One region of the Colwellia sp. MB3u-8 genome, then DNA from elsewhere that is predicted to be linked to it. Evidence: predicted binding sites of a transcription regulator. Region 1 holds the regulator's gene; each other region holds the start of a gene.
The links. Region 1 encodes sigma-54, which starts transcription at its own class of promoters, with help from an activator protein. Its sites were predicted from a motif close to GTTGGCACGNNNNTNGNNT; they were not measured.

Region 1 (5,197 bases):
AAGTGCGACACGGCTTTTGGTTGGCGATGACTCTAATAATAAAGCGAGATCGTAAGCGGGCATGTCTTGCAATAGCTTGCGGACATGGACAAACATACCACTATCGAGGGCATCGTTAACCTGCTGAAGGCGTTGATGATTGTATTCTTGTTTAGAACCTTCCGGCATATATTCACCTTTTGCCGTTGTAAAACGAAAACTGAAAATTATCAGGGGTTGTTGAACTGACTTTAGTGCAGTTGTTTAGTAGGTAGGCTCAGCAAACACATGATGTGTCGCTGGCTACATAGAAGCGTAAACACGTTATAGCCATTTCAAACTAACACTATTATCTTAGGGTTTATCTAAAGCCACTGAAGCGAGTTCAATGTTAACCCAGAAAGTTAAACAGATCCTATTATGAGAGATAACTATTAAGGTTTGGTTATAGCAAATAAACATAAGCACCGATAGATTTGAACGGTAGTGCGACTCAGGAGACAAAGTTGAAAACGGGTATGCTTGAGTTATTTCGCTTATTCTAAAGGCTTTAATCTAGCGCTAAATTGGCTAGTATATTATTTTAGTCACTAGGGTTCGTTAATAATTATCCGCGTAGAGTTTACCGTAATCTAGCCGTTTTAGCAGCTTTTTTATTGACTTAAGCACGTACTTAACCAGGATAAAGCGCTCAGTTACTATTCGGCTTCATTAAATTTGTTACTAAAGAGTTGGCAAATTTCTGCTAGGGCTTGTTCAGCATCTTGGCCAGAGGCAATAACCTTGACGGTTTTACCTTGGGCGCCTGCCAGCAGCATTAGCCCCATAATACTATTCGCGTCTGCTCGGTTTTCGTCTAATTCAATAATGACTTTAGCGGTAAATTTTTGGCTTAATTGGGCAAGCTTTGAAGCCGCTCGGGCATGTAGCCCAAGTTTATTGATGATAAGTACATTGCGGCTCGTATGTTTGCTCATCTTAGCTTACGTGCCTTCAACGGTTAAGTCACGGTGGCGAGATTGTACATCTTTACGCTCTTTACGCATATTATTTGCCAGTAATTCGGCAATATAGACCGAACGATGCTTGCCACCCGTACAACCAATGGCAATGGTGATATAACTGCGATTATTACGTTCTAAGTGGGGTAACCAGGTCATCATAAAACTGTTAATTTGCCAAACAAATTTAGTCACAATAGGCTGGCTAGCCAGAAAGTCTTGTACCGGTTTGTCTAAACCTGTGTAGCCTTTTAGCTCTTTATCCCAAAATGGGTTAGGTAAAAAGCGTGCATCAAAAACATAATCTGCATCTTGTGGTACACCATGTTTAAAACCAAATGATTCAAACACAACCACCATTGAGCCAGACGTTTTACCCAGAATTCGTTCTCTCACTAAGTCAGCGAGTTGGTGCGGCGTTAGTTGACTGGTATTGATGTATAAGTCTGCCCGACTAGCGATGGGCTCAAGTAATTTTTTCTCCAAGGCAATCGCTTGGTCTAGCGCAATATTTTGCTTGATCAGCGGATGTAAACGTCGGGTTTCACTGAACCGGCGAATAAGGTCACTATCATCAGCATCTAAATACAGTATGCTCAATTCTACTGCATTGGGCAGGTATTCAATAATTTCGGGTACGTCGTTAGGATCGGCAGGCAGGTTACGAACATCGAGACTTACGGCAACATTTTCATAATCATTAATAACCGTATGGGTCAGTGCGGGTAACAAGTTGACAGGGATATTATCAACACAATAATAACCTAAATCCTCTAAAACACGCAGTGCAACACTTTTCCCTGATCCTGAACGGCCACTTACAATAATTAATTTCATCCGTGTTTAACTCGCTTGTTGTATTAACTGAAACAGTTCTTGATTACTTTTGCATTTACGCACTTGCTTGCAAAATTGCTTGTCACGAAAGATTTTTGCGATACTTTGCAGCGTACTCAAGTGGCTCTGGCATTCTTCTTCAGGAACGAATAAGGCAATAAAAATATCAACGGGACGATGATCAATAGCGTCAAAATTAATCGCTTGTTCTGTGGTAATAACCACGGCAATAGGTTTAGTAGGCGTAGCATTTTCTAGACGGCCATGAGGTATAGCAATGCCATTACCTATGCCGGTTGAGCCCATTCTTTCGCGCTTAACTAAGCTTTCTAAGAGCTGAAAAGTATCATGGCTGTCGAGTTTATCGGCGGCCAAGCGACTTAAATATTCTAATATACGTTTTTTACTGGCACCCGGTGCTGCACAAATAGTGCAGTCCGGGGTTAAGATGTCTTGCAACTTCATAAACTTCTAAGACCTGTAGCGAAATGGCGCTAATGTTTGTTGATTTTGCCTTTATATTTCAATATTTGGCGATCTAGCTTGTCAATTAATGCATCAATCGATGCATACATGTCACTATGTTGTGCCTTAGCATGAACTTCAGTGCCACTTAAGTGCACTGTTGATTCAGCAATCTGATTCTGTTTTTCTACCGTTAATACTACATGTACATTATTGATATGATCAAAATGACGCTCTAGTTTTTCAAACTTGCCATTGACATAATCACGTAATGAATCAGTAACATCGACATGGTGTCCAGTAAGATTAATTTGCATATACTTCAATCCTCTTTATTGGCTGAATAAAACTGCCTACAATAGGCTTTTACGTTGATTTGATGGCGGTATAGCAAGTGACTCTCGATATTTGGCAATGGTACGCCTTGCCACTTGTATACCTTGCTCTGCTAAAATATCTGCCATTTTACTGTCGCTGAGTGGCTTTGCAGGCACTTCGGCAGCCACTAGCTTTTTAATTAATTCTCGAATAGCCGTTGATGAACATTCGCCGCCGTTTTCAGTACTTACGTGGCTCGAAAAAAAGTACTTAAGTTCAAAAATTCCTCTAGGCGTGTGCATATATTTTTGCGTGGTTACACGAGAAATAGTTGATTCATGCATATCTACGGCTTCGGCAATATCGTTCAATACCATAGGGCGCATCGACTCAGGTCCGTGTTCAAAAAATCCTTGTTGACGTTGCACAATGCAATTTGAAACCTTTAAAAGCGTTTCGTTACGGCTTTCTAAGCTTTTAATAAACCATTTTGCTTCTTGCAAGTTAGAGCGAATAAATTGATTATCAGTAGATGACTTCATTGAACGAGACATAGCCGCGTATTGCTGATTAACCGATAGTTTAGGGGCAGTGTCAGGATTGAGCTCTACTGTCCAGCGGCCGTTTTTCTTTTCAACAGACACGTCTGGGATAACATATTGTTCTTCACTTTTGATGACGCTATCACCTGGACGGGGATCTAAGCTTTGTATTAGGCGAATAACTTCGCGTAATTGCTCTTCTTTCAAGCGTAATTTACGCATCAATTGACGATAATCGCGATTACCGAGCAAATCAATATACTCGCTGACGGCGATTTTGCTTTCTGCTAACCAAGGGGTATCTTTAGCAAATTGATTAAGCTGAATACGCAAGCACTCGGGAATTGAGCGGGCGGCTACACCAACGGGGTCAAATACGTTAATACGCTTTAACACCACTTCAATCTCATCAAGTTCTACACCATCAATACCGACACTCTCTAAGATCTCTTCGGCTGAAACCGTTAAATAACCTGCTTCATCTATGGCTTCAATAATGGCAATGGCAATGGTTCTGTCAGTGTCACTAAAGGGCGTTAGTTCCATCTGCCAAATTAGATGGTCTTGTAATGAGTCTTTCGTTTCACCTTGATAAGTATAATCTTCTGAGGCATGGCCAACACCGCCACTACTGACACCGGCACTGAAGTTATCATCCCATGTGCTATCGCTATTTAGTTCTTCGGGGATGTCTGTTTTTGCTAAACCTTCAGAGGAGCTAATTTCGTCTATCGAGGGAGTGGAGTCTTCGCTGCCATCAGAGGATGCTGCTGCTGAGTTTTCGCCTACAGTTACCGAATATCCTGCTTCTAAATGGTCAGGGGTATTTTCTGAATTGTTATCGTGCGTTTCGTCAACTTCAAGCAAAGGGTTACTTTCAAGTGCTTCTTGAATCTCTAGTTGAAGATCCAAAGTCGATAATTGCAACAGTTTGATCGCCTGCTGCAATTGCGGGGTCATCGTTAACTGTTGTCCGATACGGAGTTGCAGAGTAGGACGCATTTACGTTTTATTTTCCCTATTCAAATTCATTAATTCAATTGGTTTCATTCACTATAGCGTGAATTGTTCGCCAAGGTATACATCTCTTACATGCTGATTTGCAAGAATTTGCTTTGAATTACCTTCAGCGATAAGTTCACCATGACTAACGATGTAGGCATGTTCACAAACATCGAGTGTTTCTCGCACATTGTGATCTGTGATTAAAATACCTATGCCACGATCTTTTAAGTGTAGGATAATTTTTTTTATATCACCTACCGAAATCGGGTCAACACCGGCAAAGGGTTCATCCAGTAGTATAAATTTAGGATCTGCGGCTAATGCCCGTGCTATTTCAACTCGTCGGCGCTCACCGCCAGATAAACTCATGCCTAAGTTATCTTTTATATGGCCTATGTTGAACTCTTCTAATAAATGTTCAAGTTTTTCTTGTCGGTCAACGTCACTAAGTGATTTACGTGTTTGTAAAATGGCCATGATATTGTCATTGACCGATAACTTACGAAAAATAGAGGCTTCTTGTGGTAAATAACCAATACCTTTTCTCGCGCGCTCGTGCATTGGCAGTAAGGTTATATCTTCATCATTTAAGACAATTGAGCCACTGTCGTTCTTCACCAAGCCAACAATCATATAAAAAGAGGTAGTCTTACCTGCGCCATTTGGCCCTAATAAGCCAACTATTTGTCCAGCTGAGACGTGCATACTGACGTTTTTAACAACTTTTCTGCCTTTATAGGACTTGGCAAGGCCGGTTGCTGATAATGTAGAAGTTGACATTTACTCTTGCTTATCCTTTGATTTTATAGGCAATTTAATTTTGTTCTTCGGCTGTAATACGGTTTCAACTTTATCATTGTCTAGGCTTTCAGCGTTGACATACTCGGTGGCAAAATTATAGGTGATTTTACTGCCACTCACTTTACTACCTTCTTGGCTAAGGAGGGCATTGCCTGAAATAACGACGGTATTCATACTCGGCTCATAACGGATTTCATTGGCTTGCAAATTGATTGGGCTACCATCTTGAAGCGTTTGTTCAAAGGTCGC
Region 2 (5,197 bases), on a different contig from region 1:
CGGTCAATATCGCTTTAGGTACTGCACCATCATTCGCTGCTGAAAATGATGCAGATAAAGTCAAAAAAGAAAACATTGAACGTATTGCTGTTGTAGGCTCTCGTGGTGCACCACGTTCAGTTGATAATTCACCGGTTCCTATTGATTTAATTGGCGCAGATGAGCTAGCAAGATCGGGTAATACCGATATGCTTGAATTGTTAAAAGGTACTGTACCTTCGTTTAACGTACAGAGTAACCCAATCTCAGATGCCGCCAGCTTAGTTAAACCCGCTAACCTTCGTGGTCTTTCATCAGACAGTACGTTAATACTTGTTAATGGCAAACGCCGTCATCGTGCTTCTGTTATTGCATTGTTGGGCGGTGGTATTAATGACGGTGCTCAAGGCCCTGATATTTCAGTTATCCCAAGTTCTGCTCTAAAACAAGTTGAAGTTTTACGTGACGGTGCTGCAGCACAATACGGCTCAGATGCTATCGCAGGTGTAATGAACTTCGTCTTAAAAAATGATGCAGATGGTGGTTCATTAAACGTACGTCATGGTTCATATTATGAAGGCGATGGCGATACGACTGAAGTCTCTGGTAATATTGGTATGGCATTGACTGAAGATGGTTTTGCCAACCTTAGTTTTCAATATAAAAATTCTGATGCAACAAGTCGCAGTGTACAACGTCCAGATGCAGCTGCTTTTATCAAAGAAGGTGTGCCAGGTGTGGGTGACCCTGCTCAAATTTGGGGCTCGCCTGAAGTTAATGACGACATCACTATTTTTGGTAATTTCGGTTTAGATATCGGTAACGACCGTGAAGTGTACATGTTTGGTAACTTCTCAGAACGTGATGTTCGTGGCGGTTTCTATTATCGTAACCCTCATACTCGTGGTGGTGTTTATAGTAACGGTGATACCGATGACGACGGTGTTAGTAATCTACTGATTGCCGATTTAGATGGTTTAGATACTGGCGGTGCTTGTAGTCCTGTTAATGTAACTTCAGGCAATGTATTAACCCAAGACGACTATATTAATAATGTTGCCAATAACGACAATTGTTTTGCCTTTAATGAAATGTTACCAGGCGGTTTTACACCTAACTTTGGTGGTAACATCGTTGATACATCACTAACCATGGGAACACGTGGTCAGTTTGATGACACTTTGTCTTATGACGTCAGTGGTTCTGTAGGTCGTAACGAATCAAGTTATGTTATTTATGACACGTTGAATGCGTCTTTAGGCCCTGAAACGCCACGTGATTTTAATCCAGGTAAACATATACAATTAGAAAAATTCTTCAACATTGATTTAGTTAAAGAACTTGAAGTTGGCCTAGAGATGCCACTAATTATTGCTGGTGGTTATGAATACCATCAAGAAACCTTTGAAGTTATAGCAGGTGACGAAGCATCGTTTACCGCAGGTCCATATACAGAGCAAGGCTTTGGTATTGGTTCTAATGGTTTCCCTGGTTTTAAACCAGCAGCTGCAGGTTCATTTTCTCGTCAAAACTATGCGCTTTATCTTGATGTTGAAGCACAATACACTGAAAACTTCTTAATGGGCTATGCCCTACGTTTTGAAGATTACAGTACTTTTGGTAACACCACTAACTATAAAGTAACGGCACAATACAATGTGACAGACGACTTTTCAGTACGTGGCTCGGTAAGTTCAGGCTTCCGTGCACCTACGGTTGGTCAAGCTAACTATGCTAATGTGCAAACCTCTTTAGATGGCGGTGAGTTAGTTGATTCTGCTTTACTACCAGCGTCTAACCCTATTGCTATTCAGCTAGGTGCAAAAGAATTAACGCCTGAAGAATCAGAAAGCGTTTCATTAGGTGCGGTTTGGGAAATAGAAGGTATCCATTTCACACTTGATTATTACAATATTGAAGTAACTGATCGTGTTTCTCAGTCTACTAAATATACCTTAACAGAGAATGATAAAGTTAAGTTAAAGGCGGATGGCGTACCAAACGTAGATTCAATTCAACAGGTAAGTTTCTTTACTAATGATTTTGATACTACAACTCAAGGTGTTGATTTTGTAGCTAACTATTCAACGAGTTTGTTAGATGGTGAGACCACATTTGGTTTAGCTTATAACTGGAATGAAACAACCGTTGATGATTACACTGAAATCACAGGTGAAGGTAAAGTTTCTCGTTTAGAAAATGATTTACCAAATCATCGTGCAACATTCACGTGGTCACAAAGTTGGGACAATGTCAGTATGTTTACCCGTGTAAACTACTACGGTGAATACCAAGGCGTGCACGTTGATTGGATAGGCTCTGCAGCTGAACCAGGAACAGAAATTGTTGCTGACTCAGAAGTTACTGTTGATGTTGAAGTGAGCTATCACGTAATGGAAGATTTCAAAGTGAGTGTTGGTGCTCAGAATATATTTGACGAATACCCGAATGAGCTTGATTTTGAGCAACAAACAGGCGGTCAGGCAAATAATAGCTGGGGTGGTAAGTACTATGAAACATCACCATTTGGTTTTAACGGTGGTTTCTACTACGTAAAAGCAACTTATAGCTTTTAAGTTATATACTGAATGTGCTCTTGGGTAAAGTTGACCTGCCGGTTATCTAGGCATAGCTTTACTTATAGATGAATTTTTCAGTGAGTTAAAAATCCGAAATCAAGCAATTGATTTCGGATTTTTTATGTTTAACAGCAAAGAAAATGAACAATTTGTTTTAACTTCACTGCTACTAAGCCGATAAGCACATTAATCAAACTTCATCATTAAACGCTTATTTTAGACGGCAAAATAGCCAGATACTTAAGGAAAACTGTCCTGAAAATGGTAGGAAAAAGATAAGGTTAACCAGTAAATACGGCGGTGAATAATGGCAGAATAATCAGTACTAAGTCATGGTCACTATGGCTGATAGTTAAGTCTTACTGAAAGTTATAGCGTTTATTCTGTAAATAAGTACGTTTTACAAAAATGTGGCTATTATTAAGGTGTCTTAGCGATAAGTTAAGACAAAAATATATGAACTCCCGCTAAACGTTAGAGCTGTTTTGTCTGTAAAACTTTCACTTAGCGGTATACTAGCGTTATTAAATCAAATATAGAATTAAATATAATGACTATTTATCAGTTAATTAGCTTGTTGTTGGCATGAATTCAGTCTTAAGTTGGTGGTAGTTTTTAATTTAATAAACGGAGGGATCTATTATGTTAAACTGGGCGCTTACTTTTTTAGTTGTTGCTATTGTTGCGGCAATATTTGGTTTTAGTGGTATCGCAGGAACAGCCGCAGGTATTGCAAAAACTATCTTTTTTATCTTCGTTGTGTTGTTGGTTATCTCATTAATCGCCAATGCCGTTCGTGGTAAATCACCAAAAATTTAGGGAAAAACTTATGACTTTTATAAAAAAATTATCAACTTCACTTATTATCTTTACTGCCATGTTCGGCTTAACAGCTTGTAGCGATAAAGAGGCAGAAGAAGCGGGTAAAAAAGTAGAAGAGGCAGTTAAAGATGCGGGTAAAATGACTCAAGGTGCGGGTGATAAAGTCAATGAAATGAAAGAAGATGCTGGCAAGGCTATTGACGCTGCAGGTGAAAAAATGAATGAAATGAAACAAGACGCAGGCAAAGCTATGGAAAATGCAGGCGAAAAAGTAGAAGAAATGAAGCAAGACGCTAGCAAGGTTATGGAAAACGCGGGCGAAAAAGTCAATGCCATGAAAGAAAGTGTCAGCAATAAATTTGGTGCAATGAAAAAAGATGCAGGCAACGCCATTGAAGATGCTTGTGAAAAGAAAAAAGAGGGTACAGATACTAAAGATGACGGTTGTTAGTCTATAGTATGTAAATTCTAAAAGGCCTATATAGGCCTTTTTTATGTTCTCAACAAAGTTGTAACAAGCTTGCAGACTCGGTAATAAAATTTTTATAAGGTGCAATCACTTGTCGTTGCTAGTTATTTTGATAATTCTCACTTGTGCTAAATAAAATAGTTCAAGGCTATTACCTTTAGTATCAAAGACCTTTTAGTAATAAACATGCCCTTGATGTAATTTTCCTGCCCATAACAAGATCATAAATTGCATGAAATGTTTATTACGCTAATGCGCATCATACATGTCGATATTAACAGTAAAAATCAACTGTTTTTTATCGATGAAAAATTCCTATAAATAACCGCTTCTTATTGAGTTAAGCCCACAAATCTTCAGTAAACAAAGCATTAAAAGGTTTTACTGGATTTAGTATGTTTTCCTGAACCTTTAAAATTATGATCATTTTTCTGTTTTTATTCACCAATTAAGGTGATGAAATCAGAGATTAACAATATTTAATTGAATTATTTTTAATCTTTTTTGGAATAAACATTCCATGTCATCCGTTATCTCAGTGTTATTAACATAAATATAAATAGACATTAGAGGAAGTAAACATGATTAAATTAAATAAAATTGCACAAGTATTGGTATTAAGCGGCATGAGTTGTTGGGTAAGTATTGCACAAGCTGCTGATTTTGAAATTAGCCAAAGCACCAACATAAGCCAACAAACCCAGGCATCTCAGCAAGTTGACTCATCTGATAATGCTACACAAATATCGACACAATCAGATACGTCAGCTCAGAGTGATACGCAAGTTAAGGCGAATAGCGAAGAAGAGAATGAAGAAGAGTCTGCACCCAGCGAATCAACAGCACCGCCGTCAAGTAACACAGCGAATGTTGGTACAGCGCAAGTCTTTGATAACAATAGTCAGTTAATAACTGGCTTATCAAATGACGCTGGAAAAAACATTAATGTCACTTCAGCTACAGCAGCAATCTTGGCTCAGTCACTTAGCCAAGTGACAAGCGCAGAGTTTCCAACGCTAGCTGAAATTAATAGACCTGAAAACTCTGCAACAGTGCCTGAAGCAGCTGTGCCGAGTGAAGCCATGCCAGCGCCTGAAAATGTTGCTGTGAATCCTACGCTTGATAGTGCAACGTCTTTTGTTAACACTTCACAGGTAACGCAGCAACTCTCTTTGCAAGAAATGGCTAATGTTGAAAGCATCAGCGCATTAGATACTACATCGAGCTTGAGTCAGTCACTTAGCCAAGTGACAAGCGCAGAGTTTCCAGTGCTAGCAGAAAGTGCTGCACCAGAAGAGCCTGAAGTAGTTTCTGAAGCAGCTATGCCGAGTGAATCCATGCCAGCACC
Region 3 (5,197 bases), on a different contig from region 1:
CCAAAGTGATGCCATTAAGCTGAGCAAATTCAGTGTAATCTGAGACCGCATTGGGATTCGCTTTATTGACTTGGCAAACACCACGCTGGTATTGATAACTAAAAACATCAAACCAGAGGTCAAGTAAATCCGCATTGGTTTGCTCTCCTACTAAAGACAAAACCTGGGCGGCAACTTCAGCGGTCGCTAATTCAGTATTATTGGCCGCCAAGCGAATTTGATAACGAGAACTTAACTCTGTTGAGTTTTCAGGTGTTTTTGGTGTAAATGACACTACCGGTAGATGTTGCAAATAAGGACTGCGGCGAAACATTTTTTTAGCTTCTCGCCAACAGCCATCTAGCATAATAAATAAGGGTCTTTTACCGGATGTAACCGTGATTTTATTATCAAAAATTTCACGTTCTTCGCCGACATATGCTTTAGGAAAAACGATCATGGGTTGCCACATAGGATCGTTTAACAAGGTAATAATCTCTGGGTTTACTTGGGTTCTTGACCAAAGAAATGCAAAGCTGTCAGGGATCAAATCAGCAATTAACTTACCGGTATTACTCGGTTTTAAAACCTCAGTGTCATACATCAACAACAAAAATCCAGCCTGAGAACTTACCTTAGGCGACAAGTCACAAATACAAAATGGTTTTGCTAATCGACATAAGTCACAACGAATAACTCGCTGGCCTCGTGATTTATAGGTGGTGGTACTTAGGCTTTTACGATATTGATGAAGTTGCTGTACAGCGTGCATAAAGGATATATCAGGACTATTAAGGCCGCTACTTTAACGTGCATGTAGGATATTGGCAATAAAAAAGCGCAGCTCAAATTGAGCAGCACTTTATATCCACAAGTTGACTAATTTTAGAGGTTACATGAGTTTAGCATTCGCTATGCTGTGTTTTGCGCTAGCGGTGATCAAATCAAAGTTGGCAATTTCGTCGATACTTTCTTTCAATTGCTCTTCCATTTTATCTATTACTATAATGGATCGACATAAAGCTTCACCGCGTTTTTCTAGCCCTGCACTACGCGTTTTCATTTCATGCTCTATTAGCTCGCCAAAATTCTCCATTTTGCTTTCAAAAGCGTCCATATCTCCACCTGAAAACAGCATTTCTTGACCAACCGCAATCATTAAACTGCCTAAAGCGTTTTTAATCGTACTTTCTACGGCTGATTCAATTCTTTGCTCAAAATTTTCATCAAAAAAATCTTTTCCGGAGAAGCCCTCTTCGTCAATATAGAAATTTTCATGTTGAGTAAATTCAGCATCAACTTCACCACGAATGGTGGTTAATTGGCTAGTTAACTCAGCGCTAGCCTGGTTTCCTTCACCTAATAATTCGTTAAAGGCTAAATTAACACCATCAATGGCTAAATCAATAGCATCTAAGGCGATGCTTCTCACTTCTGGTACAAGATTGCGTATATGAGTTGAATAATCGCGTAATAAAGACTCTTGGTGAGCTGTTAAAGCAATATTTTCGCCGTTTATCAGCAAAGTGTCATTTTCAGTGATGCTATACAATGGCGTTTTATCTTTTGAAAAAGTAATTTCTTGAGCATTGATATTAATGCCGCCATTTAAGTCAAGATTACATGATTCACTAGAAAAAGAATTATCGTGTCCATAACTTGCTGAGCTTGCCATAATGAGAGCGGTAGCAATCAATGTTTTCATATTAATCTTCCTTTAAAAATTAAGTTTCTAGAGCGATAGTCGTGTGAGAAAACCACCTGTTAACGCTATTGTTTACAAGACTGATGCCAACATTAAAACTTGTTTAATATCAATTAATAAGAAGAAAGTCTTTATTTTAATAAAAAGATAATGAACTATAATTTAGTGAAAAAAATAATTTTTTGGTTAATTTAACAGGCTTTAAACTCAGCAGAAAAAATCAGTCTAGGCGTAACTTAGACGCTGCATTTCAAACAGTCTTGATCTACAGCGGGCAAATTCAAAGTTAAGTTGAGTGCCCTGATAAAGCTCGGCAATATCGACCTCAGCGGCAATAATTAAGCGCACACCTCTGTCGTAGAATTCATCGACTAGTGCGATAAAACGTCGCGCTTCATCATCGAGACCTCTAAGTTGCCCCATAAGCACACCACTTCGTTGGTAACCGTCTTCAACACCGGAGAAAACAGCAGGAATTAATGCGCCATTAAATTGTGGCACATTACTGATCAGCACAGTGTCATAGTTATCTGCTAACTTAATATAATCTCTTTGGCTTCTTGGGGTTGAGCAAAGTGCCATAAAATCAAACCAAATGATATCTGCAGTACAAGCTAAAAACTTAACGGCCCTGCCATGAATAATAATACTGTCATTATAGCGAATATTGCTTTTAGCGAGTGCTGCAAAGTGCTGAGTTAAGAAATTACTCTCAGTTTCAGTGCCAATATAAAAGTCTCGATAGTTAAGTGTGGCTATATTAGTGTCTAACATTCGATGATCTTTTGGTCCATCAATAGAGATAACCTGGCAATACTGGTGAATAATATCAATAGTCGGTAGAAATCTAGCGCGTTGTAGGCCATTTTTGTATAACTGATCGGGTGGGCAATTTGACGTTGCCACTAGGATAATACCCTGCGATAGCATAGCTTCTAGTAAGCCCGCCAATAGCATGGCATCCGCAATATCATTAACAAAGAACTCATCAAAACAAAGCACATCAACTTCTTCAGACCAAGTTTTTGCAATCAATGCCAGCGGATTATCTTTACCACTAAAGTCATTCAACAGCTGATGCACACTTTCCATAAAATGATGAAAGTGAATACGTCTTTTGCGTGTTAAATTAAGTTGTTGATAAAATAAGTCCATCAACATAGTTTTTCCACGACCAACTCGGCCATGAAAATAGATCCCCTGAATGGGTTCATTCTTGGTAAATAAGTTTTTTATGACGGCAAGTACTGGTGTTTGAGCTTGGGCAGATGTTAATTTTTGCGAAAGTTTATCCAAAGCGAGGGCGGCTTTGTATTGTTCAACATCGAGGTTAAGTGTTTCATGCTCAACAAGTTGTTTATATTGCTTTATTACTGACATAAATTTACTTACAGGCACAAAAAAGGGCAGACATATGTCTCCCCTTTTTCAACACTATTAATATTTTAGCTAGCGTAGCCAGCTAAAAAGTATTAATTAAAGTGCTACGATGTTCTCAGCTTGAGGACCTTTCTGACCTTGAGTAACAGTAAACTGTACTTTTTGGCCTTCAGCAAGAGTTTTAAAACCATCGCCAGAGATTGCAGAAAAATGTGCGAAAACGTCTGGACCAGACTCTTGCTCGATGAAACCAAAGCCTTTAGACTCGTTAAACCATTTTACTGTACCAGTAGTTGTATTAGACATTGTATTATCCTATTTATTCGTAATTGATGCCTTAAAATAAGGCGGTGTTGCAGGAAGTGTTGCTATTAATTATTAAACAGGACGAGCTACTTACTAATATAACTTCGAAACTTTGTACATAAATATAGGTCTTACTTTCTAGCTGGGCGTATTCTAACTGTTTCCCGACAAGAGTCAACCTCTTTTAGATAAAAAATCATTTAATTTATAAAAACTCATAAAAAACACTTTTATTCGATGATTAAACAATAGTTGGCGATATAGAAACTAAACTTATTTCTGTCTGCAGCATCAATTAACTGGCACTTTTACTGTGTTATTGGTGTCTCGGCTGCTTTTAATTAACTCATCCCCCGCAAGCATGTGTTTTGATTTTGCTAATCGGTCGTAAAGCAAAACATTAACACTGGCGGCTAGGTTCATGCACCCGATTGTTGGTACATATACTACGGCATAGGCGCTATTAATAACCTCTTGCGCTATCGTGCCATCTTCTGGGCCAAAAATATAAAGCGCATTGTCTGGGTGCTCAAATTCAGGTAATGCTATCGCGCCTTCAACTAAATCAACACAAACGATACGTTGTCCTGGCGTTAAATTACCCATTAAAGATTCAACTGCATTCAAAGGGATTTTGCGTGATGCATCTTTTGTATCTGTATGAAACTTTGCAGCCTTTGCATATCGTACACCTGTGTAACGCACTTCATTAGCTTGATAACAACCTGCGGCACGCATCACAGCACCAACATTTGACGGACTTTTAGGGTCCGTTAGTCCAATAACAACATTTTCAGTTTTTAACTTCATTTATACAGCACTCAAAATTTCATACTCTTATTGAGACAATTTTGCGCTGCAAGCGATAAGACTACAAGCAAATTTTTTACCCTTTTTTTACCATTTTAGTACCTTAGTTTTTGCATTACAGCACTTTACAGCTAACTATTAGTCATTTATCTGATAGCATCACATGTTAATATTTAAAACTCAGTCAATTTAGGTGTATTTAATGAAAGCAAAAATAAATATTGTAAAAATAATACTTTCTAGCAGTCTTTTTTACTTTGCCCATTCAGCCGCAGCGCTTGAAGCCCCCTTGGTTTCTATCGAAACACATGATAACTTTTTTAACAGTATTAAAGCTCATTGTGGCAAAGCTTTTCAAGGTCAGGTAACAATAGATAATGCTAGCGGTGATGGCTTTGCCAACAAAGTTCTTATTATGCATGTCAGAAGTTGCTCAGACGAAAAGTTAGAAATTCCTTTCCACGTGGGTGAAGATGCCTCACGTACTTGGATTATAACTAAAACAGGTTCGGGTTTATCATTAAAACATGATCACCGTCACCAAGATGGTAGTTATGACGAAAGTACTATGTATGGTGGCCAAACAATAGACGCTGGCTGGCCACAAGTGCAGTCGTTTCCCGCTGATGAATATTCAAAGCAGTTATTTGTCAAAACAGGTATCCCACAGTCAGTCGGTAATACTTGGCAAATGTTTATCTACCCTGAAAAATTCAGCTACAGATTAATTCGTCAGGGTCGTGAGTTTCGTGTTGATTTTGACCTAAGCGCACCGATAACTCCACCTGATGCACCTTGGGGTTATATTGACGATTAGCTGATAAAACCCCAGCCAAAGTAAAGTAAAGTAAAGTAAATAGACATAAAGAATTGCATTTTATAAAGCTAATACCTACCTTTACTCAGGAACTTTAAAATAACGATTTAGTCGAAAGATAAATCGTTATTTTTATGCCTTATTCTTAGGCCTAATTTTTAGGCCTAAGAATAAGCTAGATAGCCACATACTAACCAGCT
Region 4 (5,197 bases), on a different contig from region 1:
CAATTTTGGCCTTAAGAATTATTTATTGCTAACGACTTTTCAGTTCGCATTGAAGACATTAGAATGGCTAGTCTTAATGGTAACTATTATCAACAAAAGTGAAAATAGTTAAAAAAATAGTCTTGTAGGAGAGGCAATAAATGAAGTCATGGTTAAAACAAATCTTTTTTATTGTCATCGTTTTTCTCATCACGAGCTTTGCTGTAGATACGTGGCGAACTAGGGGGATTGATCGACAATCGCTGCCCGATCTACAGGGACAGACAATCTATAATACAACCATTAATTTAAAGGAACTAAGTTTTGAACAACCAGTTCTAGTCTATTTTTGGGGGACTTGGTGTCCAGTTTGTTCCTTTGTTAGCCCTTCTGTAGATACTATTTCACAGCATTACCCTGTTTACAGTATTGCCATGCAATCTGGTAATAATAAGACACTAAAAACATACATGGAAATAGAAAGTTATCAATTTAATGTCATTAACGACGATAATAATCGCATAGCTAACTCGTTAGGTGTGCAAGTTACTCCATTAGTGATGGTGATTGACCAAGGTGAACTCGTTCACTTCACAACGGGTTATGTGAGTTTATTTGGTTTATGGTGGCGCATTGCTTTTTAAAGAACTCAAGGCGTAGAGCGGAAGGTAGCAGCTATAACGTAGCGATAAATTTTCTAATGCTTTGTTTTTTATGCGAGGTTGGATATATACTTTTATCCTAATATGATGATTTTTCAGTCACAAACGTTAAACTCTAAGGGAAATGTCGATGGTTATAATTCAAAGACCTGACCCCACAGGTTTATTGGCGATGGCAGACAATCCCGGATATTTCGGGACTGTCGCAAAACAACATACTGAATAGGACCTCTTTAGTAGCGCGGACGAAATGAGGGTAGATTATCTCGTTACTGCTGTGCTTGTTAGCGCTGTAAACAGTGATAGTAGAATCCTTTAAATCACGTCTATTTATTTTTTAATGTTGGCCAAACAAAGGGAGCGGGCTTTGTGGAAGACGTTCCTGATACTGCTGTTTTTTGAGCGAGTATCCCCCTAATTACTTTTCCTGTTGCTTTATGCTTACTACAAAATGTTTTTAGGTACAAAATTTCAACTCTACTGCGTGCCCAAGGGGTTGTACGCAGAAATTTCAAACTTGATTTAAGACGTGGTTTATTAGTGAAACAACGAATATTAAGTAACTCACCCATCTTATCCCAACCAACTTCCTTCTCCAGTTCGGTTAGAATCTGTTCAAGTTTCACGCCGTGTAGAGGCTCATTACTTTTATTCATAGACTACCTAAAATCAAAAATAGCATTGTAACAAGTTTCTTAAATATTGACAGACTTATGCGTTTAAATCAGGTCAAGCTATACGGAATGCCTACCTATTGTTTTTTTTGTTAAGTTTGGCTGACGCAAAAAATATAATCCGAACTGCAATATCAACTCAATTCTTAATGTATCGAATGTGCGAAAAGTGAAACTAATCATTTGATAGTGTCAGCTTTTTTTACAGTCAGCTATAAGACAGTAAGTGGACTAAGTACAATATATTTTATGTTTAGAGCAAATAGGCATAAATTTTGGTTTGAAAAGTGCGCTAAGCGGAACTAATTATTTAATAGTGTCAGCTTTTTTTACAGTCTGCTATGGGAAAGTAAGCGGACTAATTACTTTATATGTCTTTTTTGCTGTTCACTAGCAGATGATGTATTAGCACTAGCAAAGGATACAAGTCAGTTGCTAGATGGTCTTGATGGTTGATTTCACTGATTTGTAGTGGGATTAAAGCAATTAATCAACAAATACTAGCACCGCAAAGTTTTAATCAATTACACTACTAAATGGGTTTTTTACCTAGTTTAACCATACTTTTCCGATGAATTATTTAAAGTTGTATTATAAATTCAAGCATTTAAAACTATTTTTATCATAAGACCAATACCCCCTTACTTGTTGATTTTATGTAACAAAATAAATGGGTTGATGAGTTTATTGTGTCAGGTTACTTTACACTTCTAACTGACATATATCATTGATATTTTATATCTACTTGAAATAATTATATATTAATAACTTGGCGTGTTTTGTGCTTTTCGTAGGGCATTCGTGATGACGTATCACTTTTAGCATTACCCAAGCGTAATAATATACGAAGGGATTAACAGGAATATCAAATGAAATTTAAATTTTTAAAAACGATTATCGCAAGTGCAGCCGCTGTCATATTATTCTCAGGGTCAGTTAACGCTACGTTAATTGGTAATCTATCCTACGATGGAACCTATATTTTCGGCGACGGATACACCTACCTAAGCTTAGACACAATGGAGGGTTCAACTTACGATGAGTTTGTCACTGTAACTTCGGTTGGCGGAATATACGAAGATTTCGATATTGCGGACATTGCGGCTGCTTATCGTTTTACAAATTCAGTGTTAGGCTATAATTCAAGCTGCGACGTTGTGTTCAATGGAAATGGAAATTTTAATCAGTGCGGTGGGAAGGATTATTACACGGACGGATCATTGGGAAACAACGCAAATGGGAGCAGTGATTATTTTTTGTTTAATAACGATGAGACGGGTGGGGTCGGTACGTTTTGGTATAGCCGATATGGGTTGCTTGTGAATGAGACAAGTTATACAACAAAAAATGAGTACATGAGTAATTTACCGTTTTTGTTGTATAAGGGGACGGCATCAAGTGTTCCCGAACCTTCTACCCTTGCAATCTTCACATTAGGTTTAATGGGTTTAGCATTACGTCGCTTTAAGAAAAAATATTAATCAATATTTTTCGCTATCAAAATTAATTATCGACAATGTTATACCTTGGTTGATATTAGCCAAGCCATATAACCCAATGTTGTTGAAAATCATCAAGAAGCATCTTCCAATTAGGTAGATGCTTTTTCGATCGCCAAGGATGGTGGGAATGCCAAAAACGCAGGAACAGTTTTGTGCGTCTCATAAAGCGGCGTTAATCGACGTATGTGATTTTGTAATGTCTTTTTTCCTATATAAACATACCATTATATAACTAGAAAACTCTCCAAATTTTATGTCTTCAAAGTGGCATAAGTGACGATTAAACCCAATCCCCCAAGTGACTTCATTTTTGGGCACTAATATTTGTTAGTGCTAATGTTACCTTCGTGCGCTAGCGGAACTAATTATTTGATAGTGTCAGTTTTTTTTACAGTCAGCTATGAGGCATTAAGCGGACTAAGTACTTTGTATCTTATGTTTAGAGCAAATAGGCATAAATTTGGTCTGAAAAGTGCGCTAAGCGGAAGTTACACCATCGTTATTATTAACGTCCGCTTCAAGCTCATTGCTGCCGGTGAGATTTCATATTTGAAAGCGAGCTATTACCACAAAAAGATCTTTGTTCTTTGGAATATCCAACTTACCACATGCTTGCTAAGATACAAATATTAGCATTTTAGACATTCAATATTAATGTAGTCTGGGCGGTTCAATTAATCTATTACTACCTCCGACTTTTAAGGGCGTGTTATTGCCTTACGTTTGGATTGTTACATTTAATACAATAAATACTGGTTGACTCTCACCCTAGGTCATAGTTGAACATTGGCAATGTAGGACGAAGTTACAAAACATCACAACTTTAATGGGTAGAAATAATATGGTTGATGCCAAAATATATAGTGTAAGTCAGTTAAGCAAGTTGGCTGATGTTAGCGTAAAAACCTTACATTATTATGATCATAAGGGGTTGCTGGTACCAATGCGTCAACCTGATAACGGCTATCGAACATATGGTCAAAAGCACTTAGTTATTTTACAGCAAATTTTAATCTACCGTGCCTTGGACTTTAGTATTGAAGACATTAAGAATTTACTCAACGCTAAAGGTCAAGACTTACATCAAGTCCTATCTGAACAAAGAGTGATGTTAGTAGAACGTCAACAATCAATTTCTCTAATGATTAACAGTATTGAGGCGACTATGAATAATTTACAAGCGAAGAAAAATTTGGATATCTTTTTTCAAGACATCCCTAAAGATAAAGTAGAGCGATGGGATGCTATGACTCGCTCTCGGGTAGGGGAAGAAAAGGTTCAAGAAAGTGTACAAAATTTTGCTAAATTAAGTGAGGAGGATGCACAGGAACTACAAGAAGAGAGTCTTGAAATCACAAAAGCTTTTGCAAAGACAATCGGTCAACCGATAGATAGTAAAGAAGTGCAAGAGTTGACTGACAAACACTATAAAAGTATCAATCATATGTCGAGCCTTATGGTTGAAGATTTTACGGGCATTAGTTTTGACAGCTATATACAAATGGCCAACAGTGTGGATATGTCAGAAATGAACGAACTTTGTGAGCATTATGGGGAAGGTTATGCTGAACATGCCCGTGCAGCAATGATTTATTATGCGGAACGTAATTTAAAGGGAAATAAGTAGGTGGATATATTAAACAAAGTATTAATAAGTGAAAACTATGCCTTTATAGCGCTTGTGTTAGTCGGAGTATTTATTCTTTGGTTTCTCCCTGCGATGCTTGCATTAATTTTTAATCGGAAGCAATTTAAGCTGATAGTGTTGGCCTGTATTCCAGCAGGTTTATCTTTCATTGCTTGGGGAGGCGTTTTGGTATGGGCAATAAGTGGTAAAACCATTGCTAAATATACTTCCAAAGTGGAAGCTGAAAATTAAAAAATAGCGAAATGTCCCGCTGTGGATTGCAAGTATTAAAGCGTCAACTATCACCACAAAATTTTAATAAAGTTAAACTGCTCTTTTTTAGCTCTTGAAGTTAGGTTTATTCAACATACAGTGTGCTTATTTTCCTGATTGTGGATCAGCCTGATTATGGGGGGTGATAGCAAAAATATCTATTTATTGGATATGAGCAGAAGTATTGATTTTGTTAGCACTAAATGATGAACGACCGCTGTGGTGGCAGCCTGTGTGAAAACTATTTCGAACTTGCGTAATTGGATAATATCAACGTAAAAAGGCTCCGTAGATTAAATTCTGTAGTACGTTTGAGGTAAAACCACCTGTTAATTCACGTAGCGTCGCATAAAAAATTTACTCTGAGAGTTTTCACACAGCCTGGTGGCTTTGTTGACATCTGGTCAGTGAGTATTAGAGTATTATCCATCTAGCTAAATATTTATTACACAACTTGTGAAATATAGTCTGTTTGATTCT

Region 2: the regulator sigma-54 is predicted to act here: its motif matches at 3,138-3,156, upstream of H4J54_RS18730 (DUF1328 domain-containing protein).
Region 3: the regulator sigma-54 is predicted to act here: its motif matches at 1,757-1,775, upstream of H4J54_RS09185 (DUF2884 family protein).
Region 4: the regulator sigma-54 is predicted to act here: its motif matches at 2,084-2,102, upstream of H4J54_RS00875 (PEP-CTERM sorting domain-containing protein).

The regions. Positions count from the first base shown of each region.
Region 1 is NZ_JACGVA010000068.1:265,034-270,230, forward strand. It holds gene mgtE (magnesium transporter) at 1-168, opposite strand, end outside; gene H4J54_RS13610 (HPr family phosphocarrier protein) at 678-956, opposite strand; gene rapZ (RNase adapter RapZ) at 963-1,817, opposite strand; gene ptsN (PTS IIA-like nitrogen regulatory protein PtsN) at 1,824-2,282, opposite strand; gene hpf (ribosome hibernation promoting factor) at 2,312-2,599, opposite strand; gene H4J54_RS13630 (RNA polymerase factor sigma-54) at 2,636-4,144, opposite strand; gene lptB (LPS export ABC transporter ATP-binding protein) at 4,196-4,927, opposite strand; gene lptA (lipopolysaccharide transport periplasmic protein LptA) at 4,928-5,197, opposite strand, start outside.
Region 2 is NZ_JACGVA010000073.1:406,712-411,908, reverse strand. It holds gene H4J54_RS18735 (TonB-dependent siderophore receptor) at 1-2,555, shown strand, start outside; gene H4J54_RS18730 (DUF1328 domain-containing protein) at 3,201-3,377, shown strand; gene H4J54_RS18725 (hypothetical protein) at 3,388-3,831, shown strand; gene H4J54_RS18720 (hypothetical protein) at 4,431-5,197, shown strand, end outside.
Region 3 is NZ_JACGVA010000062.1:38,231-43,427, forward strand. It holds gene H4J54_RS09180 (tRNA-uridine aminocarboxypropyltransferase) at 1-751, opposite strand, end outside; gene H4J54_RS09185 (DUF2884 family protein) at 872-1,684, opposite strand; gene zapE (cell division protein ZapE) at 1,910-3,064, opposite strand; gene H4J54_RS09195 (cold-shock protein) at 3,161-3,370, opposite strand; gene H4J54_RS09200 (RNA methyltransferase) at 3,662-4,180, opposite strand; gene H4J54_RS09205 (hypothetical protein) at 4,383-4,997, shown strand.
Region 4 is NZ_JACGVA010000030.1:157,190-162,386, reverse strand. It holds gene H4J54_RS00885 (protein disulfide oxidoreductase) at 141-623, shown strand; gene H4J54_RS00880 (VF530 family DNA-binding protein) at 968-1,297, opposite strand; gene H4J54_RS00875 (PEP-CTERM sorting domain-containing protein) at 2,185-2,796, shown strand; gene H4J54_RS00870 (MerR family transcriptional regulator) at 3,659-4,444, shown strand; gene H4J54_RS19205 (superinfection immunity protein) at 4,445-4,696, shown strand; gene H4J54_RS00860 (hypothetical protein) at 5,196-5,197, opposite strand, start outside.